Regions from separate parts of the Pseudoalteromonas sp. SS15 genome, predicted to be linked through region 2. Evidence: predicted binding sites of a transcription regulator. Region 2 holds the regulator's gene; the other holds the start of a gene.
What was found. Region 2 encodes FliA, which starts transcription of late flagellar genes. Its sites were predicted from a motif close to CTAAAGNTNNNNNNNNNNNNGCCGATA; they were not measured.
Positions count from the first base shown of each region.

Region 1: the regulator FliA is predicted to act here: its motif matches at 2,938-2,964, upstream of AAEU28_RS14815 (DUF5610 domain-containing protein).

Region 1 covers NZ_JBMMUD010000007.1:149-19,204, forward strand. The annotation lists gene AAEU28_RS14805 (RNA recognition motif domain-containing protein) at 484-957, shown strand; gene murI (glutamate racemase) at 954-1,724, opposite strand; gene AAEU28_RS14815 (DUF5610 domain-containing protein) at 1,786-2,886, opposite strand; gene trmA (tRNA (uridine(54)-C5)-methyltransferase TrmA) at 3,064-4,161, shown strand; gene AAEU28_RS14825 (DUF523 domain-containing protein) at 4,166-4,630, opposite strand; gene AAEU28_RS14830 (thiol:disulfide interchange protein DsbA/DsbL) at 4,688-5,317, opposite strand; gene AAEU28_RS14835 (thiol:disulfide interchange protein DsbA/DsbL) at 5,331-5,960, opposite strand; gene AAEU28_RS14840 (serine/threonine protein kinase) at 5,978-6,952, opposite strand; gene ccoG (cytochrome c oxidase accessory protein CcoG) at 7,021-8,445, opposite strand; gene AAEU28_RS14850 (hypothetical protein) at 8,681-9,040, shown strand; gene AAEU28_RS14855 (hypothetical protein) at 9,040-9,249, shown strand; gene AAEU28_RS14860 (UPF0149 family protein) at 9,283-9,861, opposite strand; gene AAEU28_RS14865 (type II secretion system protein N) at 9,870-10,628, opposite strand; gene gspM (type II secretion system protein GspM) at 10,630-11,103, opposite strand; gene gspL (type II secretion system protein GspL) at 11,100-12,305, opposite strand; gene gspK (type II secretion system minor pseudopilin GspK) at 12,302-13,303, opposite strand; gene gspJ (type II secretion system minor pseudopilin GspJ) at 13,300-13,989, opposite strand; gene gspI (type II secretion system minor pseudopilin GspI) at 13,992-14,366, opposite strand; gene AAEU28_RS14895 (prepilin-type N-terminal cleavage/methylation domain-containing protein) at 14,363-14,959, opposite strand; gene gspG (type II secretion system major pseudopilin GspG) at 14,965-15,393, opposite strand; gene gspF (type II secretion system inner membrane protein GspF) at 15,447-16,673, opposite strand; gene gspE (type II secretion system ATPase GspE) at 16,676-18,226, opposite strand; gene gspD (type II secretion system secretin GspD) at 18,219-19,056, opposite strand, start outside.
Region 2 covers NZ_JBMMUD010000008.1:74,997-87,766, forward strand. The annotation lists gene flhB (flagellar biosynthesis protein FlhB) at 1-824, shown strand, start outside; gene flhA (flagellar biosynthesis protein FlhA) at 894-2,993, shown strand; gene flhF (flagellar biosynthesis protein FlhF) at 3,016-4,485, shown strand; gene AAEU28_RS16280 (MinD/ParA family ATP-binding protein) at 4,478-5,338, shown strand; gene AAEU28_RS16285 (RNA polymerase sigma factor FliA) at 5,365-6,075, shown strand; gene cheY (chemotaxis response regulator CheY) at 6,114-6,497, shown strand; gene AAEU28_RS16295 (protein phosphatase CheZ) at 6,519-7,292, shown strand; gene AAEU28_RS16300 (chemotaxis protein CheA) at 7,308-9,530, shown strand; gene AAEU28_RS16305 (protein-glutamate methylesterase/protein-glutamine glutaminase) at 9,606-10,778, shown strand; gene AAEU28_RS16310 (ParA family protein) at 10,813-11,583, shown strand; gene AAEU28_RS16315 (chemotaxis protein CheW) at 11,591-12,370, shown strand; gene AAEU28_RS16320 (chemotaxis protein CheW) at 12,395-12,770, shown strand, end outside.

The sequences.
Region 1 (19,056 bases), on a different contig from region 2:
TGTTAGAACTCAACCTGTACGAGTGCCCACACAGATGATTGCTTCATATTTTTAAAGAACATTCCGGTTACCGGAGTGCGACTAAGCTTTTACTTGTCGCCGCAGCCTTGCTGCGAAGTGGAGCGCCATAATAACGACTTCACTTTTTATGTCAACACTTAATTTCAAAAAGTTTTTTAAGATTAAGTTTTATTTGACTCGACATCGTTTTGATTTGCTTTTCAGCGTCTCGCCCCGTGTCAGTGGGTGCGCATTATAGGGTGAAATTAAAAGTGCGCAACCCCTTTTTGCAATTAATTTTAAGAAATATGTTTAACCGCTCAAAAAGAAAACAAAACCACTCTATTAGACTAAAAAAAACGCTAGTTTCCTTTTTCTAATAGCTAATTTCTCTTTTTAATTATTGCTTAAACATTTTAAGACGCTAAGATAGCAGCTCGTTTGTTAAATTATTGTATACCCATTGTATATTGGTAGATCCTTATGAACCCAACTCAACAAAAGTCTCTTTTTATTGTTTTAGCAATTGCGATAATCGGCTATTTTGCTGCTAATGCTCTTCTTGCAGACTCTTCTCTTAATCTTGGTGCTACTTTTTCTATTGGCACACTCATCGGTGGTTTCATTGCAACTGTTATGTCGACAAGTAATGCAACCACACAATCTGACAATGCTGAAGTAAAAACAAAAACGCTTTATGTAGGCAACTTACCTTACAAAGCAAATGAAAGTGTCGTTCGAGAGCTTTTCTCTGAACAAGGCCGTGTATTCAACGTTCGTTTATTGAAAGATAAAAATACAGGTAAACGTCGTGGTTTTGGTTTTGTGGAGATGGCGGAAGCTGATGCTGATAAAGCCATTGCAGCATTGAATGAAAAAGAATTCCAACAACGCACATTGAAGGTTAGAGCTGCAAAACAAAAACCTGAGGTATCGGAAGAAGCAATTGCAAGTTAAAGATATAAACTTTTCACATCGTATCCTGTAATAGCAGGAATATTATTTAAAGCCGTTGCATAAAACTGTAGCGGCTTTTTTATTTCTATTTCATCTATACTGCCAACCAACAAATGCTTCACTCTTTTTGCAATTGCAGTTCCAGAGTCGATTAATACGCATTGCGTTTGATAAAACTCTGCTATTTCACACTTCAATATTGGAAAATGTGTGCACCCCAATATCAGAACGTCAGCTTTATTATCGACCTTAATAGCTGACAGCTCCTTATTAACGCCCTCTCGTATATCTTCATTTAACCAAAACTTACGCTCTGCTAGCCTTACCAACTCTGTTGAATGGTAGAAACTCACTTGGCAATCACTTGCAAACTCACTCACTAAAGATTGCGTATACTGATTCTTTGAGGTGGCAGGCGTTGCTAATAAGGCAATATGCTTTGCATTACTGATCTGCGCCGCTGGTTTAATAGCTGGTACCACGCCAACAATAGGAGTTTGAGTTAACTGTCGAATATGTGCCAGTGCGTAAGTTGAAGCTGTATTGCAAGCGATCACTATTAAGTCAACTTCCCCAAAAAAATTTGAAGATATTTTATTAACAAGACTTGCCAGTCTATTTTGAATTGTTTCTTCAGTCTGAAGACCGTAGGGCAGTAAAGCATTATCCATTATGTAGGTATAGTCTGCCCCTGGTAGTGTATTTTGGATATGTGTTAGGACACTGGTCCCACCAATACCTGAATCAAAAACTAAAATGTGCGGCAAACTATGGCTCCTCTATATGGAGGTGCAAGTTTGCCCTAGCTTATAATTCTTGCCAAGTCGCTTAAGCTGATTTCTCAGACTTATTATCGAGTTGATTAAAGAAGCCTTGCGCATAATCTAATAGCTGAGCCATTCTTGCTTGCCCATCATTCATCCACGCCATGATATCTGGCAATTGCTGCTCAATGCCTAACGCTTTACCTTCTGAATGAATACTCTCTAATTGTTTATCTAGCGGTTGAAACGCTTGCTCTAACTCTTTTATGGGGTTGGCTTGTTGATATTGTGCAATTGCAGCGGTTGTTTTTGTCTGACGTAAATCCATCGTGAAGTTGGTAATTTGGTCGCTCTCTATATTCAATGTCGATGCTTTTTCAAATGCATCGTCATATTCCCCTGAGAAAAACGCATCACTGACATTGCGAATGTCTTTCATCATTTCATTAATGGCTTTTTGCTCTTCTTTATTGAGTTCGCCATTCACACTAATCGAAAAGCTTACTTCCTCACTTGATTGCTCTGATACAGCCAGACCATAATTATCACCGTTTTGAGTATAGCTGGCAGCTTGACCTTTTGAGCGAGCATCACTCAGTGATATTGTTACTTCGTCGCCCTCTGCTGTTGTGAAACTATACTCAGCTTGATTCGACAAGCTCGCATACTGTGAAGCGCTCACCTGCATAAAGTCAGGTTTTGGATTAAAGAGCTCATCCTCAAAGTCATCTAATCCCTTAAAAATCCCTTCTTTAGATTTTTCGATCCCTTCTTCTATGTCTTGATTAAATAATCCCGCAGCTTTCAATTCTGATGTTGCGTCATCTATGCCCATCTGCACACCTTTACGTGTTGCATTCAACATATCTTGAATCGCTTTGTCGTCTCGACCATCAGCTTTCGCTTTGCTTATTGATCCCTTTACAAAATCAAGCACATTATTAATAACGGTATCAAAATCAAATAAAGGCGCTGCCTTAGGTTCTGTTTTTTCCATATCCAAGGCTTTTGCTAACTTATCATCAAGCAGCTTTGCTGCAATTTTACCTTTATCTCCGTGAAAACCATCAGTACTACTTTGGATATTCGGTTTAAAACCCGCTTTACTGTTTGCTTTATTAGCAAAAGAAGGGTTGAGAAGCTGGTTTAATTGTCCGATTTTCATGTTTATCTCCAAAATAGTAGCAACCATGCGTACATCTTAATTATTACTTTATATCGGCAGCAGTTATTGACCCTTGAGCGTTTAGTATAAAAAAACAACAAATTTTAGCGAGAAACTGGACAAATCACCTATGCCCCCTACAATACCCGCTCTCGAATTTGTAAGGTCAGTTTAACTATGCCAGTCATCACTATTGATACCGCCACTTATGAACAGCAGCTTGCTGAAAAGCAAACGCGTATTAGTGCTCAATTTGCTCGCTTTAACGCACCAGAGCTTGAAGTCTTTGAATCAGCAAAAACGCAATACCGTCAACGTGCTGAATTTAGAGTATGGCACGATGGTGACGATCTCTATCACATTATGTTTGATCAAGAGAGCAAGCAAAAAATTCGAGTGGAAACATTTGACCCTGCCGCGCCGCTCATTAGTGAAATCATGCAAGTTATGATGGAAAAGTTACGTCATAACGAGATACTTCGCCGCAAGCTTTTCCAAATCGATTACTTATCGACGCTAAGTGGTGAGATCCTGGTAAGCCTGCTTTATCACAAACAGCTTGATGATGAATGGTTAGCGGCAATTAATGCATTACGTTCTGAACTTCAGAAAACCTATAAGATTGACTTTATTGGTCGCGCTCGCAAGCAAAAGATTGTGTTAGGCAATGATTTTGTTACAGAGCAGTTGACTGTAAATGGCCAAACGTATCAATACCAACAAGTTGAAAATAGCTTTACGCAGCCAAATGCGAAAGTAAATGAGAAAATGCTGGAATGGGCGCAAGACCTTTGTGCGCCACTGGAGAATGATTTACTTGAGCTATATTGTGGTAACGGTAACTTCTCAATTGCTTTAGCGGGTAGCTTTAATAAAGTACTAGCGACTGAAATCTCTAAATCTTCTGTCAACTCGGCGCAAATTAATATTGCAGCGAATAAGGTTGAGAACTTAGATATCATTCGTATGTCGAGCGAAGAGTTTACGCAAGCGATGAAAGGGGAACGCCAATTCTCAAGATTAAATGGCATTAACCTTCAAGACTACAACTGCCAGACTATTTTGGTTGACCCACCTCGTGCTGGTATGGATGAACTCACTTGTCGTTTGGTGTCTAACTACGACAACATCATTTATATCTCATGTAACCCAGACACACTAGAGCGTGATTTAGACATGCTATGCGAAACACACTCTGTATCTCGCATTGCGATTTTCGACCAGTTCCCATATACACATCATGTGGAATCTGGTGTATTTTTACAGCGTAAATAGCCCACTAATTTTTTTCAACAGTTGCCAGAGCACTGACTAGCTGTGGCAATTGCTCTTCACTAAAAACCTGTATGCCTGCTTTAACAAGCTTTTCTGCAGTTAACCCCATTCCAGCCACTTTAATTCCCTTATGCGACCCATCGTAAATAGTATTTCGACCACATGAAGGGCTAGATTCTTTCAACAACGCAAATTTAATTTGCTGCGCTTTACATAATGCGAGTGCTTTTTCAGCACCTAACTGAAATTCACCGGTAACATCCTCACCTGTTGTCGTGATCACCTTTTCGACGTTAATCTCTGCAGGTGGTCTTGGGGTTGTCAACCCACCCGCGACTTCAGGGCAAAATGCAACAACTCGCTTTTCTTGCAACCACTGAGTCAAAGTATCATTTGTTAGCCCTTTAGATTGCCCATCATAACGGACAGGTTGTCCGAGCAAACAACTTGAAACCAAAATTTTATGCATGTATTTTCCAATAAAAAAGCCTCGCAATTGCGAGGCTCTATTTCAATTTATGATTAGTTATTTAGCAGCTAAATAATTAATTAATGCACTGATCTGCTCTGGAGTCGTCGTTTTTGACTCACGTAAACGCAGTTTATATTTACCATTTACGATAAACGTAGGTACGCCTGTAAGCGCACGTTTTTCAGACCACTTTTGTTGCATACGTGCCATTTTTGAAGTCTTAGTACGTACAGCAAAGCTTTTATACATTTTGTCAAACTTAGCACCGTCTACGCCTTGTGCAACGAAAATGTCTTTCATATCCGCAAGCTCATTAATCTTATTACGCTTACCATGAATATGCGTAAAAATTGCAGCAATGATTTTATCTTTTTGAGGCAGCACTTCAGCAAGTGCTAAGCCTTGAGCCATAATCTTTTGTACTTCTGGGTCACGAGGACCTGTGAAGTCTACATGGCTCTTTTTAAACTTTACACCTTCATTCAGTTTAGGTTTTACCTGAGCGATCAATGGCTCAAACGCATTACATGCAGGGCAGAAAAATGAGAAGTACTCTGTCACTTCAGGTTTCTTAGTACCACGCTCGGCAACCACTTCGTAGTGAACGCCTTCTTCAAACTGAGCTGCGTTTGCAACTACAGGAAGCATGAGTGCCAGCGCAGCGGCTTTAATTAGCTTTAACATCTTATTCTCCGTATTATTTTGCTAATAAATGTTTAACCAATGCGTTGAATTGCTCTTGGCTTTTTAAACTGTTGGTATTTACTTTGTATTTATCACTCACGATAAATGTAGGCACGCCAGATAGGGCGCCCGCTTTTGAAAAGCGGTTTTGGTCGTCTTGCATCAGCTTTTCAGCTGCAATCACAGGCATACTTGCTAGTGCAGCATCAAACTGCTTTTCGCTGATACCATTAAGATCCAGTAACTTTTTTACATCTTTAATGTCATTCAATGGCGCTTTTTTTACGTGGATGCTATCAAAAATTTTCTCGGCAATTTCATCACCTTTGCCCATTTGCTTTGCCACGATATAGGCATAGCTTAAATTGCTTTGTACTTGCGCAGGCAAACCACCTAAAAAGTTCACATGGCTTTTTTCAAATACAGCACCTTCTGGCAAGCTTTGCTCTAATGCTTTAGCAACCGGTTCAAAACGGAAGCAATGCGGGCAGTAAAATGAGAAAAACTCAGTTACTTTTGCTTGCTCACTTTTTTGGGTGGTTAAAGTTTGGTAGTGCACACCTTCTTTGAAATCAAATTCTGCAGCCATGGCTAACAACGGCAAACAGAAAAATAGAATGGATAGTTTTAACGCTTTTAACATAGTTATTTCTCAATTTTTTATGGAAACAGTTGTAATGCAGGTTCTTGTAACGCTGCAAGCTGTTCTTTCAATGCTAAGATCTGCTGCTCCCAGTATTTGTCTGTTGCAAACCAAGAAAAGTTCCGTGTAAATGCAGGATCTTCCCACCTGGCTGCTAACCACCCCATGTAATGCACCATTCGCATCGCACGCAGCGGCTCTATTAGTTGCAGCTCTTTTGCATCAAAAGAGTTAAATTCTTCATACCCCATCAATAGTGTATCAAGCTGAATTAACTGCTCGTTTTTATCACCATTGAGCATCATCCATAAATCTTGGATTGCAGGGCCTGAGCGACAATCATCTAAATCCACTAAGGTCAGTGAATTGCCTGTGCAGAGAATATTGCCAGCATGTGCATCGCCATGCAAACGAATAGGCTTATCGACATGATACATTTGCGCTGTTTGCGAAATAACCTGCTCTAAAATAGTGTAAAACGCGCTTTCTAGATGTATAGGTACAAGCTTACTATTTTCAATAACTTCCTTGGCATCGAATAAGTAGCTCTGGGTATTAATACTCAGCCTATGCTGGAATGGTTTACTCTTACCAACTTGGTGTAGTCGTCCGATATAACGGCCGAGCATTTCAAGCTGGTCTAAATTGTCGATTTCAAACTGGCGTCCACCGACACTAGGAAAGAGCGCAAATTTGTAGCCAGCATGTTCGAATAAACTTTCACCCTCTATTTCTACTGGCGCGACGATTGGCACTTCTTCATTAGCAAGTTCAAGCGCAAAAGCATGCTCTTCTTTTATTTGCGCCTCAGTCCAGCGCTCGGGACGATAAAACTTAGTGACATAACGCTTACAGTCTTCGGCTTTAAACTGATAAACGCGATTTTCATAACTGTTCAAAGGTAGCAAGCCTGTTTCAGGGTAAACCCCAATGCTTTCTATGGCATCCAAGATACGATCTGGATTTAAATTCGCAAAACTAAACTCGCTCATGTCTTCCTCATTTGGCATAAAAAAAGCGGGGAATACCCGCTTTTGCTTGGTTTAATTAGTGTATCTAATTATTTGCCTTTAAAGAAGTTGGTAGGCTGTGATAATGACACTGTCGGGTCGCCTTTAACTTGAACTCTAAAATGGAATTCAGTCACTGGCTTTTTAAGATCATAAGGGTCAATGATCACTGAAAGTGGCACATTCATCGATTCACCCGCCTGAACTTCAATCGCCAGTTTGCCCAGTACATTAAAGTTATTTAGCCCCTCAACCGCAATGTCGTATTGTTGTGTTTGCTGGGTTTTATTGATGACTTTTAGGGTGTAAGTGTTTTCAACTAAACCATCGAAATTAACTCGATATAGCTGATTTCTATCACGAATAATATCGAGCTCCATAGGTTTACGCATGGCAATATTCACCACCAGTGCAGCAATTAACACAGTCATGATTAATAAGTAACCTGCCAGCTTTCCACGGAATGCTTTGGTTTTATTATCTGGCGTTTCAAGGTTGCGCTCTGTGGTGTAAGAAATTAAACCACGCGGGTAATTCATCTTATCCATCACCCCATCACACGCATCTATACATGCACCACAGTTGATACACTCGTATTGCAAACCGTTACGAATATCGATGCCTGTAGGACATACCTGAACACACAGATTACAGTCGATACAATCACCCAACCCCATTTCTTTGGGATTTTGTTTACGAGAGCGAGGACCACGTGACTCACCGCGTTTCGCGTCATAGCTAACTGTAAAGGTGTCTTTATCGAACATGGCAGATTGAAAACGTGAATAAGGACACATATGTAAGCACATAATTTCTCTCATCCAGCCTGCATTACCATAGGTACATGCTGTAAACACCACTATGCTAATTACTGCATAACTTCCTGCGTCCCAGGTCAGTAAATCTGGTACTAGTTCTCGAATAGGGGTGAAAAAGCCAACAAAGCTTATTGCAGTCCACAAAGAGAATAAAATCCAACTGCTATGCTTTGCCGTTTTTCGCCAAAACTTGTCAAAGTCCATTTTTCGGCTATCGAGTTTTTTACGCTGATTAGCGCTGCCTTCAAACTTCTCTTCGAACCACAGAAAAATAAAAGTCCAAACGGTTTGCGGACAAGTGTAACCACACCAAACACGACCATAAAACGTGGTCACTACAAACAGTGCAAATGCAGCGATCATAAGGAAAAATGCCAGCACCGTTAAATCTTGTGGCATTAAGGTTAATCCGAAAATATTAAACTTTTGCTCGAAGAGATCAAAATAAACGGCTTGATGACCCTCAAAATTAATCCATGGCATGAGCATAAACGCCAACATACCAATAAAACCTAAGCGCTTACGAAGTTGCTGGTGTAGCCCCTTAACTGCGCGCACATAAATACGGTTTCGAGGGTTAAACCTATCAGGCTGGAGCTCCGGCTTTTGTATTTTTACATCGCTCGGAATGTTTTTTACTTTTATTTGTTTGTCCATCTCGGCTCCTCATGGCTGTGATCGACAGGTACTTGCTACAGTGACCTTTTTATCTATAAGGATATTATATGCAAGCAAATTCAAGCTGGGTACAATTGGTTCAGAAATTATTGAATTTTCCTTTACCAGGGACACGCTTATGTAGTGTTTATAACTTAATCACTTGCTTTTGAAAGCCCCATTTTATTACACTCTCAATTGTTTCCTCCTGTTTAGATCAATATTACGGTATCCAATGAAAAAGTTTTTGTTGCTTGTTGTTGTCATCCTGGCACTTTTTACTATAGATCACCCGGCCATTAAAGAGCCAAGAGAAGCACTATTAGGTGAAGGCGTGAGCTTGCTGAGTGAACAAAGTAAAGTAGCGAGAAGCACGTCAGCTAAAATCGCCAGAACACAAATTTCGCAAAAACTCGAATTAGATGAAACCGAATTAGAATATTTAAATGATGCGTTAGGCACAGATGATAAATTAAAGGCCTTCCACCTTCGTTACTGCAAAGAAAATGATTTGAACCTCTATTTTTACGGCAATAAGCTAAATGTAATTTGTAAAATCGCCGGTGAATCTATTTTTGAAGGGAAGTCGTTGTAATGAATATCGATATTGACGCTTTTAATAAAAAGCGTGCCGCAGCATTTAACCAGCACAAAAATATCCTTAAAAAACTGAGCAAAGGGCAAACCTTGTTATGCGAGCAATGTAACAAGCCTCTGCAATTAGATTTAAATGGGCAAGATAAGAATAAAGGTTTGGTAAGCTGTGCAAAAGGCTGCACGAGTATTGAATTAGAGCTTGGGTAAGCGCTCACTTACCCAACAATAGACCCTCAGGTTTTAACCCTCTTCATCATACAAGCCACTCTCAACAGCGGCGTTTTCTACTAATTGCACATAAGCCAATGCAAACTCGTTCGCAATTGCATGTTGCTGCTGACAAAAGCTATTTAGCTCAACATTGTTGGCATCACAGTAAGCGGCAATTTGTGACTGCTCTAGAGCGAAGAAACCTAGTTGCTCTGTGCTACTGATCAATGCTTGCTTAAGCTCATCATTTAAAACTGCACTATTAACTAGCTCAGCATAAAAGTGCTCAATCCCCGCTAAAAAGCCCTGGCTCCATTGCTGCAGCTCAACTATAGCTGTTGACGCATAAGGTAACTGGAACTGACCTGAAAAAACGCGTTCACTGATATCGTGATGTAGTGCCATTAAAGCAAAAACATGCTCTTCTGCAATTTGCTCATCACCGCCACTGACGATTGTTAGCCACTGCTCCATTTCAATACCTGCTGGGCTGCAAATGATTGCGAACAGGTAGCCTTCACAAACAACATAAGGCAGAGCCTGCTCTGTGCTAGATAAATAATCTATGAGCAACGCTTTATGTTGCTCTGTAAACGAAAACTCTAACATAGCAAGCCTTACAAGTTCACTGGATAACGGCCCTGGGCATCAGGACGACCTAAGAATTTAACCGCATCATGCACTTCTTTCGGTAATGAGGCATCTGGTTTTACGTTACCAGCAACTTTAAATTGAAAGTTATTTCCTAAATGAACATCCGCTTGCAAACCCAATAGATTATCAGGCTGAACCACTGCAGCTAGGTCACCCGATTTACAGTTTAAATCTGCGCCCAACTCACCAATTGAGAACCAACCTGTTAACCCTTCAACACGAATATTTGGGCTAAATACATCGCCTTTTATTTGCTGACAGTAAGGTTTACCACTTTCAAACTCATCAATATTAAAAATTACTCGCCCAGTTGCATTTACAGGTAATGGTAGGTTTAACTGACCCATTAATTGCTCAACCTCAAAACGCAGTACCGCGTCTTTTAAGCTTGCTTGTTGCTCTAACAGTGAAAGACTGAAATGACTTTTTCCTGACATTTCTTCGCTCGCTCTCGGGTTACCCCAAGTTAAATCACCAGCAAGGTTGCCTGTTAGTAAAGCGATAGGCTCTAACTGCCAACGCACATTGAAAACCTGAACTCTATTCACGCGTACTTCACTAACTTGCCCCTGCCAAATTGAGCCGGTCAAATTTCCAAAAACCACATTTTTAGGCAAGTAACCCTGTGCGACTTGCACAGCAACAGATGCGGGCAGCTGAGATAAAGCAAAAGCCAAAAATGAGAAAATAAATAACAGAACTAAATAAATTTTTTGCTTCATACTACTTCTCTAACACCAATCGACTTACGCGCACAAAACCTGTGTCTTCACCTTGTGAAATATCTAGGTTTGCTACAGTGACACCATGTTGATGTACAAGTTCGTCAAGCCAACCAACTAATTTATTAAATTCAACGTTTTCAATATTCACACGAAGACTGTCATTATTTGGCTGCATCTGACTGATAACGATGCCGTAGCGGCCTCGACTGCGATTCACGAGTTGCGATAAATTGCCTGAAGAAGTACGGGCAGAGTTACCAGCCGCTTTCAACTTGCCAATACTTTGTTCAACAAACACTTGAAAGTTTTGCTCACGCTTTAGTTTTTGCTCAGCATCAGTAACCGCCTTATTGAGTGGCTTTAATATTCCCATCACTAAAACGAAAACAATAAATACAACACCCGCGATGATGAGTAAACGTTGCTCTTGCTCTTTTAGCGAGCCCCAGTAATTGATTGCCTGTTGTTTCATACATCACCTCGCAATCTAATTTCACCAATTACAGCATCACCATCGTTATTTAATGAACCTTGCTGCACTGTTAAACCTTTTTGCTCAAGAATCGTTTTAACTTGACCAAACACTTGGAAGTCTTTGGCTTTTACACGAATACGCAATTCATTACGTTTATGGTCATAGCGTAAAGTCTCAGGCTGGAAATCTTTAACTTGGCTATAAACTGACACAAACTTGTCTGCCAAATCTAAGAAGCCACCTTGTTTGGTCGCAGAAATGGCTTTTAATTCACCTTCAATTTGACGTCTAAGTAGCGCTTCGCGTACTCGTTTATTTGGAAATGCTTGTTGATAAGTTGCAACTGCTCCAGCTCTCACCTTCTCGGCCTGATCTTTCAATTTTACAACTTGAATGCCTTGAACAACCACAAAGCCAAACAAAGCCACTGATGCTGCAATTAAGCCTGACTGCCAATCTTTCCACCATTGTGGCGTACTCTTCTTTGCGGCAAAGATGCCTTGGCGTAAATTGAATGCTGTGCTAGTTAAATTTTTAGCCAATAATGCAAGCGGCAGTTCATACTCTGTCTCTTTTGCCACCTTAGGCGCCACCTCAGGCAAAGCGTCAGCAGGACTATAATGAGAAATTTTTTCGACCGCTAGCGCATGCAAGTAATCAGCCCCCCAGCTTGGCTCAATCACACATGTATGCCACTGCCCTAAGCGACATAGCCATTGACCATCAAGCTCCACAACAGCAAGTTCATTTTCTGCCTGCTCTGGCAGTAATAGAGCATCTGGCAGAACTTGCTTCGCGAAAATCTGATACTCATCTAAAGCTGTAAATAACTCAGCAAGTAAAGCTCGATCACACAATGCTATATTAATGGTCGGCTTATCATCTTTTACGCCCGGCTCACCTATTGCGATGAATACATCATCAACATCACAAGCCAGTTGTTCTTCCAACATAAATGGCAGTGCTTGTTCTAGTTTTCTATTCCACTTTGTTGGTAGTTCAATGGTTTTTAACTGCACCATTGATGCAGAAAGCAATACGCTAGTTTCTCTACCTTGCGCTTTCTCTGTTAACTCAGCTAAATCTGATAGTTGTTTGTACTCACCACTGGCAATAATTTGCTGGTCGGTTGAATAGACCAACCAATGGATAGCCTGTTTGGCGGATTGATCAATACGGATCAATAATTTTTCTGTCACTGTACGCCTCCAAATTTTCGCGCCAGTATGCTCGCTTGACCTTCTTTTATTTGAATAATTGAGGTCATTGTGAAAAGCCGTTCATCGAACATGGCTTTTGCGCGCAACTTGAAATAGTCACTATTTACGGTAAATAGATCGGTTACTTGCTTGATATTCTGAGCCCCTTGAGCGGTGGCTTCAGAAAGAAAATCTTCCACTTTGTCATACCCCTGCTCTGGGCGTGCAGAGATGATACTTTGTGCATCTGATTCACTTAATCCATCAATTAGTGCACTCAGTAATAATGCTTGTTCTGGCAAAATGGTATTCACGTTAATTTTTAATTCTTCACTGCCAGGGATAACACATACATAAGGGAGCAACTTTTCCATGACTAATGGGTTAAAGCCTCTGATCACACGTAATTCAGACACTGACGCAAATGCGTTATTTGCAGTTAAATAAGGTGTACGCAACGACATATATTCGTCTTCTTCTGCACCCGAACGAAACGTGATGCTATCGGCGTCAAGCCAATCATATACACTGTCAGCCAAGGTTTCTTCACTCTCATCTGAGGGTAAATCTTCTATGTTCTTCAACAGCTCTAAGAAGGCTTTATGCGCTGGATTCGTATCATTAATACTGGCATTTTGTGCCTTTGGTGCGCGCAGCGCGTTTAAGTTTAAACACGCTTGAAGATCGGTCACTTGTCCACTCAAGGTTCCATGGTCTACTGGAAAGGGGGTTTCTTCTAACGCCCACGGCTGACCTAAATGTACTTTCTCAGGGTCTTTTTTCTTGCTTTCTATCAGGACTTTTTTCACCAGTTCTTCCGCACCATAGCTATACCATTTCGCTTGCTGATGAGTTTGAATATTTTGTGCTCGCTGAACTTGGATCATTAAATTCGTCGCCATTTCAGCAGCGATAACGGCTGCAAGCGCGACAATAAACAAGACAATGATCAGTGCTGCGCCTTGTTGCTGGCCATGCTTATAGGTTAACTGGTTCATGGGCCTGTTCTCCCACTACCAGTGTTATTGCCGTTATTTGTGTTTGATGTACTGCTCGCTACTTTGCCATCACCCGGCGTGAGGAAAAAACGCGTGATGGGCTCCATTTCTTGCATCTTAATGGTTACAGAAACCGCTAAAGGCAGTGCTTTCTTTTCCCAATTTTCTTGCCATTTTTGTTTGTCATCTAAGAATTCAAACTTTAAATCTTCAATGTTCTCTAGTATGACTTGGCTGCGAGGCTCGGTACCATCAAGTTGATCTACATAAACACGATAAAGGCGCTCTAATTTATCATCAACCACACGATAACCCACAGCTTGCAACTCGGAGCGTGGCAATAGACTAATTGGATTTGTCCAGCCATCGCGTACAAACGCGATGCCATCATATTGACTATCTAAATTGTAACGGCCATGAAGAATATAACTCGGTGTAAAGTCGCCCGCCTCATTACGCGTTTCACGCTTGGTCATTTGATTAAAATCTTGATCCATCAAGCGAAAAGTCGTATTGAGCGCGTCTAATTCTGCAATCACTTCTTCAGAGCCTTGTTTAGCCTGAATCGTTGAATTTAATATCTGGTGTGTAGCCAAAACCACAAAGCCGAGAATACCCAGGGCAATCATGACCTCAAGTAAAGTGAAACCACGCTGACGGTTTTTCTGAGGATAAGTAAATCGCATCGTTACTTACCCTTTAAAATGAATGTACTTAAGTCATACAAAGAATTTTTATATTCAGCATCGCTGAATACTTCAACTTGCACTTTGACAAAACTTGGGTCATTGGTTTTGGTAACTTTCTCTTGCCAGTACCAAGTCATACCAGCTAACTCTTCTTCACCTTTATTGTTATTCTTACCATTCCACTTATCACCTTGTGCACGTATCATCACCAAGCGATTCTCTGCCACCCAAGATGCATAAGTTTGTTCTTCTAGTGAGGCGATATGGGAAACATGTTCACCTGTAACTTGCATAGCAGCAATACCTGCCATGGCACAGATCCCCAAAGCCACCATCACTTCTAACAGAGTAAAGCCAGCCGATTGCTTCTTCATACTTCAGGCTCCACTCGTAAATTAACAGGGGCGATAAACTCACCTTCGATAAAGTAACGTGCTTGCTCTGCATCTCTGTCTGATAACTCGACACTAAACTGAAACGCGCTCACTTCGCCCGAAGATAAGATTAATACTTGCGGCACTTTGAGCTTTTTTAACTCAAGCAAGCTTTCGTCATCACCGGTGCCCATTAATTCACGCCAGTTGGCTTGCTCTAACAAATTGTCTTGCGACCAAGATAAATCTTCGATATTCAGATTAACTTTGTATTCTTTACCGAAGGTAATGGGTTCATATAATTCTTCAGCATCAAATACCGACCACTTCTCACCATCAAAGACCAAAAATTCTAAGACATTTTTATCAAGGTGAAAGCCAAGCTCAATTTGGTTCAATACTGCAAACTCAGAGGCAAGATTAATTACTCTGTATACTCTGAGCGCTTGTTTTTCTAACTCTTCGGCTTCGGCATCATCAAAGGTGTAACTCACCATTTTCACTGACATGGCGATGATCACAAGTACAACAAGGACTTCAAGTAAACTGAAGCCCTTTGCCTTATTGATATTTTGCCCTAAGCCTAAACGCATACGTATTAACGCACTTCGTCTTCGTCAGTCCAGTTACCGATATCATCATCAGTACCCACTTCACCATCTGGGCCCATTGAGAAGATATCGATCTTACCCATCTCACCTGGGCTAACTAGCTGGTAAGGGTTGCCCCATGGATCTTCAGGTAATTTAGAAATAAAGCCACCTTCAGGGAAACGACGTGGTACAGGGTCAATTGTCGTCTTAGTTACAAGTGCTTCTAAGCCCTGCTCAGTCGTTGGATACTTCTTATTCTTCAGCTTGTACATATTCATCGCATCTTCAAGCTGTTGAATATCTAAACTCGCTTTATCTAAAGCAGCCTCTTCTTGTTGGCCCATAATGTTTGGGGCAACGATTGATAAGATCATACCGATGATAACCAGTACCACCATTACTTCTAGTAGGGAGAAACCTGATTGCTTTTTCACAATGAATACCTCATTAGCTGCTAATAGCTGTTATTTTTAAACTCTTTATTTGACTATAAGCCGATGGCTTTGTTCATTTCCATAATTGGTTGCAAAATTGCCATAACAATAAACAACACAATAATGGCCATGGTTGCGATCATTGCAGGCTCTAATAGCTTTAATGATACGCTGACCATGGTTTCAAACTCTCTGTCTTGGTTGTTAGCCGCTCGCTCCAGCATTTGCTCTAGCTCACCCGACTTTTCACCACTGGCGATCATATGTAGCATCATAGGTGGGAATAACTTGGTTTGCTGAAGTGATGCTCTTAAGCTTGCACCTTCACTGACTCTGACCGCTGCTTCTGATACCGCGGATTTAATCTTCTCGTTTTCAAGTACCTGACCAGAAATCTTCATACCTTCCAATAAAGGTACTGCACTCGAAGACAAAATACTGAGGGTACGCGCAAAACGTGCCGTATTGATACTACGGCTAATTTTGCCTAAACCTGGTAGACGTAATAATTGCGTGTCATACCAAAAACGAATTTTGGGTTTCAGTAGCGCCTGTTTGATGCCAATTGTTATGGCCACAATACCAATAAAGCTTGGCATCCAGTAAGCTTGTACGAAATTACTTGCTGCCATTACCCATTCAGTGGTCCAAGGCAGTGCTTGCTTCGACTTTTCAAAGGTTTTCAAAATCTCTGGAACCACAGTACCAAGCAATACCGCCACAATACCAATGGCAAAAACCACAAGAATGCTTGGATACACCATCGCCTGAGTGATTTGACTACGCATATGCTGGCGTTGCTCTGTGTAATCAGCCAGACGATTAAGTACTTCATCTAAATGGCCTGACTTTTCACCTGCTGCCACCATGGCACGATATAGGTTATCAAATACATGAGGAAACTCTGACATACCATCAGCCAATGTGTAACCCTCTACAACTTTAGAGCGCACCGACATCAACATACGCTTCAGTCGAGGCTTCTCACACTGCTCTGCCACTGCCATCACAGCCGCTTCGACTGGCAATGAAGACTGGATAAGTGTTGCCAATTGACGAGTGATTAAAGCGATATCAGAGACGGAAGGCTTATAACCTGTGAACAGTTTAAACCCACCACCAGATTGATGTTTTTCTTTTTCAGCCGCAGGCGCAACCTCCAAAGGCATCATGCCTTTTTCTCGAAGTTGTTGGCGGATCTGTTTCGCGGTATCGCCTTCTAAGATGCCTTTCTTTTCTTTGCCCTTACCATCGAGCGCTCGATACTCAAACGCTGCCATGATCAACCTTCCTCACGAGTTACACGTAACACTTCTTCTAAAGAAGTTTGTCCTTTCAGAACACGAGAGCAACCATCTTGACGAATACTAGGACTGAAAGTACGAATATACTTTTCTACTGCCTGCTCACCCTTACCATTATGGATAAGCTCACGTACTGTTTCATCAACGACCAATAGCTCGTGAATGCCGGTACGGCCTTTATAGCCATTGTAATTACATGATTCACAGCCAACAGGACGGTAAATAATGGTATTACTGTCTTTACTTACACCTAGTAACTCACATTCACGCTCATCGGCTTGATGTGGTTCTTTACAATCATTACATAAGGTACGGACTAGACGTTGAGACAACACACCTAATAGAGATGAAGATAGTAAGAATGGCTCTACGCCCATATCTTCCATACGCGTAATCGCGCCTGAAGCCGTATTGGTATGCAGGGTCGACATTACTAAGTGACCCGTCAGTGATGCCTGAACAGCAATTTGGCCCGTTTCTAAATCTCGGATCTCACCAACCATTACCACATCAGGGTCTTGACGTAGAATAGCACGTAAACCTCGGGCAAATGTCATATCAACTTTCGGGTTGACCTGAGTTTGACCTATGCCTGGGATTTCATATTCAATTGGATCTTCTACCGTTAGAATATTTCGGTCTTTGGAGTTGATTTGGCTCATACCAGCATACAAAGTGGTACTCTTACCTGAACCTGTTGGGCCGGTCACCAAAATAATACCGTGCGGTTTGGCAATTAGTTCGCTGAACAATTCACGGTTGCGCTCTGTCATACCCAAATCTTCTAGGTTTAGACGTGCATTATTTTTATCGAGTAGACGCAGTACCACACGCTCACCAAAGCTTGACGGCATAGTCGATACACGCACATCGACTGCACGCCCTGCGATACGCAACGAAATACGGCCATCTTGTGGGATACGCTTTTCAGCGATATCAAGCTTAGCCATTACCTTGATACGTGAAACAAGTAGTGACGCGAGTTTTCGATTTGGCTTTAGAACTTCTTTTAAAACACCATCCACCCTAAAGCGAATAACTAGATCTTGTTCAAAGGTTTCAATGTGGATATCTGAGGCACCGTCTTTGATTGCCTCACTCAGCATGGCATTGATTAACTTGATGATCGGCGCATCATCGTCAGCCGCTAATAAGTCTTCCGTTTGCGGTAGCTCTTCAGCCAACGAAAAGAGGTCAACTTCGTTGCCAATGTCTTCCATCATTTGCTGAGTTTCTGAGCTATCACGCTGATACGCTTCTTCAAGCATAAACTCAAACTTTTCAGCTTCTAACTGTTCAAGCTTAAACTCAGCCCCTGCTACTCGGCGAATTTCTAGTAAATGCGCAACATTTAAATCACCCGTATAGAAAACTTTAAGGCCGTCTTCTTTTTCGGCTAGCAGCATATTTACACGACGCGCATAAGAAAAAGGCAGTTTAAGAGATAGCTCTCGTGCTACCTCTTCTACTGGCGCGTCAGTGAGCAACTCAGTGTGCTCACTTTCTAGTTGATTGTTTATATCAATCATCTTGGCGCTCTTTCTTAGTTTGCTCTTTTAGATATTGTTCGTACGTTGGTGGCAGCGTCATCGCATCATTCCACTCAGGTAATACTGGCGTCTCTTCAAATGGCATTAAATCAATACCATCGTCACGCTGCTTATTTTGCTCGCCACGAATGAAGTTATACTTTGAATGGCTTAACTCATTCATACTACGGCTGTCACGAAGGATCGTCGGACGAATGAATACTAAAAGGTTACGCTTACGCTTAGTTGTACTCGTTGACTTAAATAAGTGACCTAAAATAGGAATGTCGCCTAGTAGTGGTACTTTCGACACACTTTCTTGCACGTCTTCGTCAATTAGACCACCTAGAATAACCATACCGCCATCGTCAGCAATAACTGTGGTGTTAATTGCACGCTTGTTCACCGCGATATCAACTGCGGTTGCGCCGCTGACACTCGATACTTCTTGCTCAATGGTTAACTGAACCGCTGAACCATCATTAATCTGAGGGGTTACTTTTAACTTAATACCCACTTCTTGACGGTCAACCGTTTGGAATGGGTTAGAGTTGTTGCCGCTGGTTGTCGAGCCGGTAATAATTGGCACTTCTTGACCAACAATCATCGACGCTTCTTCATTATCCATCGTAGTTACAGACGGCGTCGCTAGGATGTTCGATTTCGTATCAGTCGAAATAGCCTGAATGATCGCACCCCAGTCATTCTTAATGATGCCTGCTGCAAGACCATTCACACCACCGAGTAATGCAGCTAAAGGACCTAAGTCACCTTCTTTGGTTTCTGTATAAGGCGTTGTTTTACCTGTTTCACTACCTGTAATATTTTTC
Region 2 (12,770 bases):
CGGGTATTGTTGGCAATACCATATTAGGTGGGTTTAATTTCAGTTGGCAGGCTGCAGCACCTAAGGCAAGTAAAATGTCGCCTATGAAAGGTGTTAAACGTATGTTTGGACCTCAAGCCGCCGTCGAATTGGTGAAGTCTGTATTGAAGTTTGTTTTAGTTGCTGGCTTTGCAATCCTGCTCATTCAAATATTCTTCTACGAAATACTTCATTTAAGTATTGAGCAGGTCCCGAGTTCTATCATCCATGCGCTAGAGATATTGGCCTGGATGTTTTTAGCATTGAGCTGCACGATGATCATCATTTCAGCCATTGATGCACCATATCAAAGTTACAATCATCACAAGCAATTGAAAATGACTTTGCAAGAAGTGAAAGATGAATATAAAAACTCTGAAGGTGATCCCCAAATAAAGGCACGTATTAGAAGAACACAACGAGAAATGTCACAAAGGCGTATGATGCAGGACGTGCCAGATGCTGATGTTATTGTAACTAACCCAACCCATTATTCAGTTGCACTTAAATACGATACTGAAAAAGCGGGTGCACCGATTGTGCTTGCTAAAGGTATTGATGAGTTAGCGATGCAGATAAGGAAAATTGCGAAAGGTAATGAAGTCCCTATCGTTGAATCGCCAATCTTAACGCGCTCACTTTATCACACAACAGAAGTGGGTGATCAAATCCCTGACCAGTTATTTACAGCTGTTGCGCAAGTATTAGCCTATGTATTTCAGCTAAAACGTTATCAAAAAGGTCGAGGTAGAAGGCCGACTAGTTTAAGTAAGAATTTACCTATTCCAGAAGATATGAGGCACTAGCAAGTACATACATCTTGGCTTACAAATTGCTTTATTAGACCAGTGTCAATATTTTGTAGTTGTTAAGTTATGGATTTTAAAGCGGTTTTACAAAGTCTTAATGAGAATAAAAAAGACTATGCGAAAGGGGTCGGAACGCCATTATTAGTGCTTGCGGCTTTGGGCATGGTAATTTTGCCTTTACCTCCATTCCTTTTAGACATTCTATTCTCTTTTAATATCGCTTTGGCATTGGTGGTATTACTCGTCACTGTATACACCATGAAACCACTCGAATTTGGCATGTTTCCAGCAGTTCTGCTTATTGCAACCATCATGCGATTAGCCTTGAATGTAGCCAGTACTCGTGTTGTATTATTAGAAGGCCACAATGGCGGAGATGCCGCGGGTAAGGTAATTGAAGCGTTTGGTTCTGTGGTAATTGGGGGTAACTATGCCGTTGGTTTAGTTGTTTTCTTAATCCTGATTATCATCAACTTTGTGGTAATCACAAAAGGTGCTGGTCGTATCTCAGAAGTGTCTGCGCGTTTCACATTAGATGCTATGCCTGGTAAACAAATGGCAATCGATGCCGACTTAAATGCTGGTTTTATCAGTGCAGATGAAGCTCGCAAACGTCGTGATGAAGTAACACGTGAAGCAGACTTTTATGGCTCAATGGACGGTGCCAGTAAGTTCGTAAAAGGTGATGCAATAGCAGGTATTGTGATTTTAGTTATCAACATCATTGGTGGCTTATTTGTTGGCATGATCCAACACGACTTATCGTTTTCAAAAGCTATGGAAGTATACACATTACTTACCATTGGTGATGGCTTGGTTGCACAGCTCCCTTCTCTTTTACTTTCAATTGGTACTGCAATCGTCGTTACTCGCCAAAACGAATCTCATAACATGGGTGAGCAGTTTAAAACTCAACTAGGGAATGAGAAATCTCTCTATATTGCAGCAGGTATCTTAATTGCGATGGGCTTAGTGCCTGGTATGCCACATATTGCATTTTTAAGCTTAGGTGCGCTGCTTGGCTATCTGGCTTATTACACACAACAGCAAAAAGCAAAAGCTGCAGAGCAAGAAGCGCAACAACAGGCAGCAGGTGGTGATATTGCAAATAAGCCTCAAGAGCAAAAAGAGCTTGGCTGGGACGACGTTCAACCAGTTGATGTTATTGGCCTTGAAGTTGGCTATCGATTAATCCCGCTTGTAGATCAAGCACAAGGTGGTGAATTGTTAAGTCGTATTAAAGGCGTTCGTAAGAAGCTTTCACAAGAGCTAGGTTTCTTGGTTCCGCCTGTGCATATTCGTGATAACCTTGAATTAGATCCAAATGAATACCGTATCACCTTAATGGGGGTTGGCTCAGGTAATGGGGAATTAAAACATGGTGATGAATTAGCTATAAATCCAGGACAAGTATTTGGCCCAATCAATGGCGTAGCAACCACAGATCCAGCTTTTGGCTTAGAGGCGGTTTGGATTAAACCGGAACAAAAAGATGAGGCGCACTCATTAGGTTACACTGTTGTAGACGCCGCGACTGTTGTCGCAACTCATATTAGCCAATTGCTTACAAACAACGCATCACTGCTTCTTGGGCATGAAGAAGTACAAAACTTATTAGATATGCTTGCTAAGTCACACCCTCGTTTAGTAGAAGGCTTAGTACCAGATATTCTTCCGCTAACTACAGTTGTTAAAGTACTGCAAAACTTACTGAATGAAGGGGTTGCAATCCGTGATATGCGCTCGATTGTTCAGACCCTTGTTGAGTATGGCCCACGCAGTCAAGACCCTGATGTATTAACCTCTGCAGTGCGAATTTCACTGCGTAGATTAATCGTTCAAGACGCCGTTGGTGGTGCAGACGAAATCCCTGTCATAACATTGGCGCCTGAGTTGGAACAGATGTTGCATCAGTCACTTCAGAACGCAGGTGATGAAGGGGCTGGAATCGAGCCAGGCCTTGCAGAGCGACTTCAAGCATCATTAAGAGAAGCGCATCAAACGCAAGAAATGCTGGGCGACCCATCCATCCTTCTAACCTCAGGTATGTTAAGAAGTGTGCTTTCAAGGTTTGTTAAACATACGATCCCAGGTCTTCGAGTGATGTCATATCAAGAAGTACCAGATGAAAGACAAATCAAAATTGTAAGCTCAGTTGGACAATAGATAGGAATTAAGGGGTTGTAACATGAAAATTAAACGTTTTTTTGCCAAAGATATGCGCACAGCACTGAAAGAAGTAAAAGAAGAGCTTGGCGCTGATGCTGTGATTATGTCAAACAAGAAACTGGCAGATGGTGTAGAAATTGTTGCAGCCGTAGATAATGATAGAGCGCCAGAAGCACCCGTTGAGGCACCACAGGTAAATACAGCGTCTACGCAACCCCGAGTTGCACAATCTCGCTTTGTTCGCCCAGAACCTCAGCGTGCAAAACCAGAGCCTCAGGCTCAAGTTGCTGATAGTTTACAAGCACTACTAGAAAGACAAGCGCCGAAGCCTCGTTCTCCTGAGCTTGCATCTATGTTCTCTCAATCTGGCATTAATACCGAAGAAGTATTTAAACCTCGTCAAGCGACTGAAGAGCGTTATGAGCGTCCAACCTCAACACAAAACTTCAGAGCTGAGCCAAATGTTAAAACTCAACAGCAAGCGCAATCATGGAACTTTGATGATGACCTAGATACAGGCTTTGCGGATGATTTTGAGCCTGCGCCTAAAAAAGTCGATGAAATGGCAACCATGAGAGAAGAAATGAATGCCATTCGTCAATTACTTGAACACCAAGTTTCAGGCTTAATGAAGCAAGAGATGGAAAGAAGAGATCCAACGAGAGCGTGTTTAGTTGATCGTTTACAAGGCATGGGTGTTGACAAAGAAGTAGCTGAACAAATGGCTTGTTTCATCCCTGATGACGTTTCTCGCAAAGAAGCATGGAATTCATTGCTTGAAATGGTGGCAAATCAAATGCACACAACTAATAACGATATTCTTCGTCAAGGTGGTGTATATGCATTAGTAGGTCCAACTGGTGTAGGTAAAACAACGACAGTCGCTAAACTTGCTGCATTAGGCGCGCAGAAATACGGTGCAGACAAAGTTGCGTTAATCACAACTGATACCTACAGAATTGGTGCTTATGAGCAGCTCGCAACGTACGGTAGAATTATTGGCTGCCCAGTCAAACAAGTAAAAGATGCCAATGAATTAGCAGAAGTTTTATATCATTTACGAAATAAGCGTCTAGTATTAATAGATACTGCGGGTATGAGTCAAAGAGATATCCGTTTAACAGAACAACTTAATACTTTGATGCGCAGTTCTCGAGTAGATATTCGCAGCTATTTGGTTTTAAGTGCAACATCGCAAATGCATGTACTGCAAGAAGCGGTTCGTCACTTCCAAAAAGTGAATTTAAGTGGTTGTATTTTTACAAAACTTGATGAATGTCTAAGTTTAGGTGAGATTATTAGTATTGCGATTCAAAATCGCTTGCCAATAGGGTATCTTACTAACGGTCAACGAGTGCCAGAAGACATTCGTGTAGCAAATGCTCATAAAATGGTCAAAAAGGCTGAGCAATTGTATTTAAAGAGAATAAAAGCACAACATTCGCGACGTGTACCTGTAGCGTCTCAGACAGTAGGAATGTATGATTAACACAGTATTAGATCAAGCAAGTGGCCTGCGTAGAATGAATCAAAATGGCAACCATGGCGTAAAAGTAATTGCAGTAACGGGTGGTAAAGGAGGGGTTGGTAAAACCAATGTCTCATTAAATACGGCTATTGCACTTGGTCAGCAAGGAAACAGAGTACTCGTCTTAGATGCTGACTTAGGTTTGGCAAATTGTGACGTGATGCTTGGTTTAAGAGTAGAAAAAAACTTGTCTCATGTCCTATCGGGTGAGTGTGAGTTAGATGAGATCTTAGTTGAAGGTCCTGCTGGTATTAAAATTGTACCGGCTACCTCAGGTTCGCAAAATATGGTTGAATTGACGCCTGCAGAGCATGCAGGTCTCATCCGCGCATTCAGCGAGCTAAATACAGAATTTGATATTTTAATTGTCGATACCGCAGCGGGTATCTCTGACATGGTTCTTAGTTTTTCTCGTGCAGCACAAGATGTGATGGTCGTTGTGTGTGATGAACCGACCTCTATTACAGATGCTTACGCACTCATTAAGGTGCTTAGTCGTGAGCACGGCGTTTACCGCTTTAAAATTGTTGCTAACATGGTTAGAAGCTTACGCGAAGGGCAGGAGCTTTTTGCTAAACTTTCTAAAGTTACTGACAGATTCTTAGATGTTGCACTAGAATTAGTTGCAACCATTCCGTTTGATGAAAACATGCGTAAATCTTCTCGTCGTCAGAAAACCATTGTTGAGTTATTTCCAAATTCTCCGGCAGCGGTTGCATTTAGAGGGTTAGCGAGTAAAGCAGTTAAATGGCCAATACCACATCAACCTTCTGGTCATTTAGAATTTTTTATTGAACAGCTAGTCAACGGATAACTATGTCGTCATCGATGGGTAAAGCGATGGGCTATCAAACTACAGACAACCTTAATAGAGTGATAGAGCGTCATACCGGTCTTGTCAAAAAAGTGGCGTGCCATTTGTTGGCACGTTTACCAGCAAATATTCAGTTAGACGATCTTGTACAATCAGGCATGATAGGCTTGATTGAAGCCAGTAAAAACTTTGACGCAAGTAAGGGCGCAAGTTTTGAAACTTTTGCGGGGATAAGAATTCGAGGCGCAATGTTAGATGAAATTCGCCGTGGAGACTGGGCACCAAGAAGTGTTCATAAGAATAGTCGCATGGTTGCTGAAGCAATTGCTAATCTAGAAAGCACCCTAGGTCGAGAGCCAAAAGACACTGAAATCGCTGAAAAACTTGATATTACTCTGGATGAGTACCATCATATTCTACATGATGTGAATGCAAGTAAAATCATTGGAATTGAAGATTTGGGGGTTGATGAAGATGTAATCACTCCAGTTAACAATGATTTAGCGCTAGACAAACCGTTCAATAACGTTAAAAATGAACGCTTTAACGAATCGTTGCTAACGGCGATTCAATCGTTACCCGAAAGAGATGCGCTAGTCTTATCTCTTTACTATAACGATGAAATGAATTTAAAAGAAATAGGGCAAATACTCGATGTTAGTGAATCTCGAGTAAGCCAAATTCATGGGCAGGCAATGATCAGGCTTAGGGCTAAAATCAATGACTGGGTCAATTAGAGTAATAATAATAGGTTCAAACCTCACTGGAGGATGTTTTGGATAAAAACATGAAAATTCTTGTGGTTGATGATTTTTCTACGATGAGAAGAATAATCAAAAACCTGCTTAGAGACTTAGGTTTTACAAATGTACAAGAAGCAGACGACGGCAGCACAGCTTTGCCTATGCTTCAGAATCAAGAATTTGACTTCGTAGTCACGGACTGGAATATGCCAGGTATGCAAGGTATCGATCTACTTCGTGCTATACGTGCAGATGACAGCCTTAAGCATATTCCAGTACTTATGGTCACGGCTGAAGCGAAAAAAGAGCAAATTGTTGCTGCGGCGCAAGCTGGTGTAAATGGTTATATTGTAAAACCTTTCACTGCTGGAACACTTAAAACAAAACTAGAAAAAGTGTTTGAACGTTTAGGCTAGATAATTAAGAAGGAGAGGCGGATGTCAGCACCTTCTGTGCCTCAAATAACACTTGAGCAAGCTAAGCAACTGGTGACTTATCTTGAGCAAGGCGAGCAAGATAAAGCAGATAAGTTGATCATGGAGGCGGCTAGTAAGGAGCAATCCGAACTTTTTGCTGAAGTGGGTAAATTGACTCGCCAACTGCACGAGTCATTGAAAAATTTTGAGCTTGATACACGCATTGCTGATTTGACGACAGAAGCCTTACCTGATGCTAAAGAACGTTTGAATTATGTCATGGAAATGACAGAAAACGCAGCTAATAAAACGATGGATGCAGTTGAAGCAAGTTTGCCTCTCGCGCAGCAGCTTGCAGACGATTTATCTGATATAAAACCAACTTGGGATAGACTCATGAGACGTGATATCCAGCTTGGTGAATTCAAATCTCTTTGTCATGATTTAGATAAGTTTATGCAAGGCTCACAAGCAACTACGGATGAACTTCAAGGGCATATGACCAATGTTTTAATGGCTCAGGATTATCAAGACTTAACAGGTCAGGTCATTCGACGTGTTATCGAATTAGTTAGAGAAGTAGAAGACAGTTTAATCCACTTACTAACTGTATTTGGTACAGCAGAAGAACCTCAATCAAAACAAAAAGAAAATATTGAAGAGGTTCAGATTGCTGAAATAGATCCTGCAGAGATATCTGGGCCTGAAGGTCCGATAATGAATGCAGAATCTAGAGAAGATGTCGTATCTAATCAAGATGAGGTCGACGATTTATTGTCGAGCTTAGGCTTCTAATAGGAGAGTGTGTACATGAGCTTTGAAGTCGATGAAGATATATTACAAGACTTTCTTGTTGAAGCTGGTGAAATATTAGAGTTGTTATCTGAGCAGCTTGTTGAGCTAGAAAATAACCCTGAAGATAAAGAATTATTAAATGCAATCTTTAGAGGCTTTCACACTGTAAAGGGTGGTGCAGGCTTTTTGAGTATGACTGAGCTTGTTGACGCATGTCATGGCGCGGAGAACGTTTTTGACGTGTTAAGACAAGGGCAACGCTCTGTTTCTCCAGAACTGATGGACGTCATTCTTCAGTCCCTAGATACCATCAATGAAATGTTCGCACATATACAAAATCGTGAGCAACCAGATCCTGCAGACCCAGCATTACTTGAAACACTTCATCAATTGAGTAAGCCTGAATCAGAAGACGAACAAATTTCTATTCCAAGTTCAGAACCTGAGCCTGTTGTTGAGGAGACTCCTCAAGCAGACTTATCTGCTGATGATATTCTTTTTGATATTGATACCGATGAAGTCGCTGGTGAATCTGCCTCAGATAGCATCGATGAAATAACAGAAGATGAATTCGAAAGCTTACTTGATGAGTTACATGGGGCTGGTAAAGGCCCAGCAGTAGAGCAAACTACTTCAGCGGCTTCAAATGCTTCAAGCTCAGATGATGGTGATATTACAGATGATGAGTTTGACAGTCTTCTAGATGAGCTTCATGGTGTCGGTAGTTTTGGTTCGATTAGTTCTCCTCCTCCAACAAGTACAGGCACTAGCCAAGCGCCTTCTTCACCAACTCCAGCATCCCCCTCTAGTGATGATGAAATAAACGATGAAGAATTCGAAGCATTGTTAGATGAGCTTCATGGTAAAGGTGGTGCGCCAAAATCATTAGAAACGGCAGATTCCAACAAGCCAGCTTCAAGTATTGAACCAAAGCAGCCTGAACCGGTTGTAACTAAACCAGTTGCTAAACCAAAACCAGCACCTCAACCTGCTAAGCCAGCTTCTTCACCAGCTCCAGCTGTAAAAGCACAAAGTGCACCTGCATCAGCTAAAAAGCCCCCTGCGCCTCAAGCTGAGACGACAGTTCGTGTTGACACTAAACGCCTAGACCAAATCATGAATATGGTTGGCGAACTGGTACTAGTGAGAAACCGCCTCGTCAGTTTGGCAAATAACTCTAGCAGTGAAGCTATGGGTAAGGCGATATCTAACCTTGACGTGGTTACCGCGGATCTACAAGGTGCGGTAATGAAAACGCGAATGCAGCCAATTAAGAAAGTATTTGGCCGATTCCCTCGTGTTGTTAGAGACTTAGCACGTAGTTTAAAGAAAGATATTAATCTTATTCTTGAAGGTGAAGAGACCGATCTAGATAAAAACTTGGTTGAAGCACTTGCAGATCCACTCGTTCACTTAGTTAGAAACTCAGTTGATCATGGTATTGAAATGCCAGATGTTCGTGAAGCATCAGGCAAACCTCGCACAGGCACAGTGACGCTCTCTGCCTCTCAAGAAGGTGACCATATTCTGTTGACCATTAAAGATGATGGTGCAGGGATGGATGCAGAGAAACTGAAAAAGATTGCGATAAATAAAGGCGTTATTGATTCGGACCAAGCAAGTCGATTATCTGACACTGAAGCTTATAACTTGATTTTTGCTCCTGGCTTTTCAACAAAAGAAGAAATTTCAGATATTTCAGGCCGTGGTGTTGGGATGGACGTAGTTAAAACGAAAATCACTCAACTTAACGGCTCTGTTAATATTCAATCAGAGCTCGGTGTGGGTACTATTCTTGAGATTAAAGTGCCTCTTACACTCGCTATTTTACCAACTTTAATGGTTGTTGTTGGCGAACAAACATTTGCTTTACCTCTTGCCGGTGTAAGTGAAATCTTCCATTTAGATCTGACAAAAACAAATGTAGTAGACGGCCAGCTAACGATTATTGTGCGTGAAAAAGCAATTCCTTTATTCTACCTAGAGCATTGGCTAGTTAAGGGTGCAGATAGAACAACGAAGAAGGCCGAAGGTCATGTTGTTATAGTGCAAATAGGTACTCAGCAGGTCGGCTTTGTGGTTGATTCTCTCATCGGGCAAGAAGAAGTTGTGATCAAGCCATTAGATGCATTATTGCAAGGTACTCCAGGCATGGCAGGTGCGACAATCACTTCAGATGGTGGCATAGCATTAATCTTAGATGTGCCAAATATGCTAAAACACTATGCAGGTAAATAACCTGAGATAGCAAAACAGTTAAAAGGTGGTGCGGATGCACCACTTTTCGTTCTTAAGAATTCATAGAGTATGCCAATGGCAGTAAAAGTTTTAGTTGTAGATGATTCAAGCTTTTTTAGGCGTCGAGTCAGCGAAATTTTAGAGCAAGATAGTGATATTAAGGTAATTGACTTTGCTGTTAATGGGCAAGAGGCGGTTGAAAAAGCGGCATCATTACGTCCAGACGTTATTACTATGGATGTAGAAATGCCTATTTTAGACGGAATTAGTGCCGTAAAAAAAATTATGCAGGCTAACCCTACGCCAATCCTGATGTTCTCTTCACTAACTCGTGAAGGGGCAAGTGCTACTCTAGATGCGCTTGATGCAGGTGCATTAGACTTCTTGCCTAAAAAGTTTGAAGACATAGCCCGTAATAGCGAAGAAGCAATTAAGTCTCTACAAAACAAGGTGAAAGAAATTGGGCGAAGAAGACTTCCTCGTTCAGTTAGCAGCTATTCTCGACCTGCAGTGACCAAGCCAGCACCTTCTCAACCACAGGCTTCGAGTAGGTCAGCAGTGTCGGCTCGTACAGCAAGCGTTGCTCAACCGGATAGAAGCTTCCAGAGAGCAGCTGTTCAGCCAGCATCAAATTCAACTACAACAGCTAAACAGTTCAAAGCGTCTGGAAAGCAATATAAACTTGTGGCAATAGGTACTTCAACAGGTGGGCCAGTTGCACTGCAAACCATTCTGACGCAGCTACCTGCTAACTTTCCTCACCCGATATTGTTGATTCAACATATGCCAGCTGCTTTCACACCCGCTTTTGCCACTAGACTAAATAGCCTTTGTAAGATAAAGGTAAAAGAGGCAGAACATGGTGATAAATTACAGCCTGGTGTTGCTTATTTAGCGCCGGGTGGCAAGCAAATGTTGGTTGAGTCTAAAGGTGCAATGAAAACGCTTCGAGTGTTTGAGGATGACAGTTCAAGAGTGACCTACAAGCCGTGTGTTGATGTAACCTTTGCAAGTGCTGCAAAAGCTTATCAAGCTGATGTACTCGCGATTGTTCTGACGGGAATGGGCGCAGATGGTCGAGATGGCGCACGTTTACTCAAACAGTCAGGCGCAACAATCTGGGCTCAGGATGAGCAGACCTGCGTGGTTTACGGCATGCCTCAAGCTGTTGCAAATGCAGGGCTATCTTCTGAAAGCTTGGCTTTACATGATGTTGCCACAAGAATTAATAAAGAAATAGGTTGTTAATCTATTTCTTAAAGCACTAGGAAGTATTTTTTTCGTGAAAATCTGGACTGTAGCAAATCAAAAAGGTGGTGTTGGAAAAACAACAACTACAGTGAGTCTTGGCGGTATTCTCGCCAAGCAAGGCAAACGCGTTTTGCTGATAGATACAGATCCTCACGCATCCCTGACTTATTATTTTGGCATTGATTCTGAAGAGTTAGAAGTCAGTGTTTATGATATTTTTGCTCGAGGGACGGCAATGGAGAGCGAGGAAATCCTCCAAGCTTTATACCCCTCAACCATTGAGAACCTTGATATTTTGCCTGCAACGATGGCGATTGCGACGCTAGATCGAAGCATGGGAAATCGCAATGGTATGGGCTTAATTCTGAAAAAAACACTCGCGAAAATAAGTGAACACTACGATTATGCGATTCTTGATTGCCCACCTGTACTAGGGGTGTTAATGGTAAATGCACTCGCAGCCAGTGAACGTGTGTTAATTCCTGTGCAAACAGAGTTTCTTGCGCTTAAAGGTTTAGATCGTATGATGCGTACCATGGAATTAATGCAAAGCTCTCAAGCAAAACAATATAATTACACTATCGTACCAACCATGTATGATAAGCGAACGAAGGCATCGTTAGAGGCATACAAAACATTGCTTGCCAATTACGAAGGGTCTGTCTGGCCAGGTGTTATTCCGGTTGACACAAAATTTCGAGATGCCAGTTTGGCACAGCAAGCGCCGGTTGAGTTCTGTCCTAAATCTAGAGGTGTATTTGCGTATAAAGCACTGCTAGAGTATTTAATTAAGAGTAGTTAGAGGGTATATGAGTAAACATCTGTTTGCTAATGAAAAAGTAATGAAACAGTATCTTGGCGCATTATTACAAGAAGATGAGCCTCAAGAGACTGTGCTTGCCCCTGTGGCAAAATTACTCGAGCGTGTACCTGAGATTACTGATACAGAGTTAAGCCAACCAGTCAATAAAGTTGTACCAGATATCATTGAGACTCAACCTGCACCGGTATTAGAAAGCCCTGAGGCTGTTGAAATCCCAGAAGGTGAGTCGAAAGATCTTGAGTTAACAAAAAATAATACTATTATCAAAGAAGAAGCTGTTCTTGAACCAAGTTTAACAAGTGTTCAAGAAGAGTATGGTGAAAGTGAGTTTCAAGCACTATTTTTTGAAGTCGCAGGGCTAACTCTTGCTGTTCCTCTAAAGTCTTTAGGCGGTATTCACCAACTAGGAGAAGTAACACAGCTTTTCGGCAAACCTAAGTGGTTTAAAGGCGTCATGCTTAACCGTGAAGAAAAGCTAAATGTTGTTGATACTGCCAGATGGGTTATGCCAGAGAAGTATACCCCAGAGCTTGAAGAAAAACTGGATTATCAATATTTAATTACACTCGGTGATAGCCCATGGGGGCTGTTGGCTGAAAACTTAATAAATAACATTACATTAAAGCCTGAAGACATTAAATGGCGTGTAAACGGTGGCAAGCGACCTTGGCTTGCTGGCGTCATTAAAGAAAAAATGTGTGCTTTGATTGATGTAGAGAATTTAAACCGCTTACTAGAGCAAGGCTTAGATAGCCAAGAGCAGTAACTCAGAACTTTATGGAGTATAACCATGAGCCAAGATAGACTACTTTCTGCAGACAATAATGCCGACAGTAATGATGAAGTTCTTCAATGGGTAACTTATAAGTTAGAAGACGAAACGTATGGTATTAATGTAATGCAAGTGCAGGAAGTGCTGCGTTATACTGAAATTGCACCAGTTCCAGGTGCACCAAGTTATGTTCTTGGGATTATCAATCTGCGTGGTAACGTAGTTACTGTTATTGATACTCGCGCACGCTTTGGTTTGATGAGTGCAGAAGTGACAGACAACTCTAGGATTGTCATCATCGAAGCTGAAAAGCAAGTGATTGGTATTCTTGTTGATAGTGTTGCTGAAGTTGTTTACTTACGCAGCTCAGAAATTGACAGTGCACCAAACATTG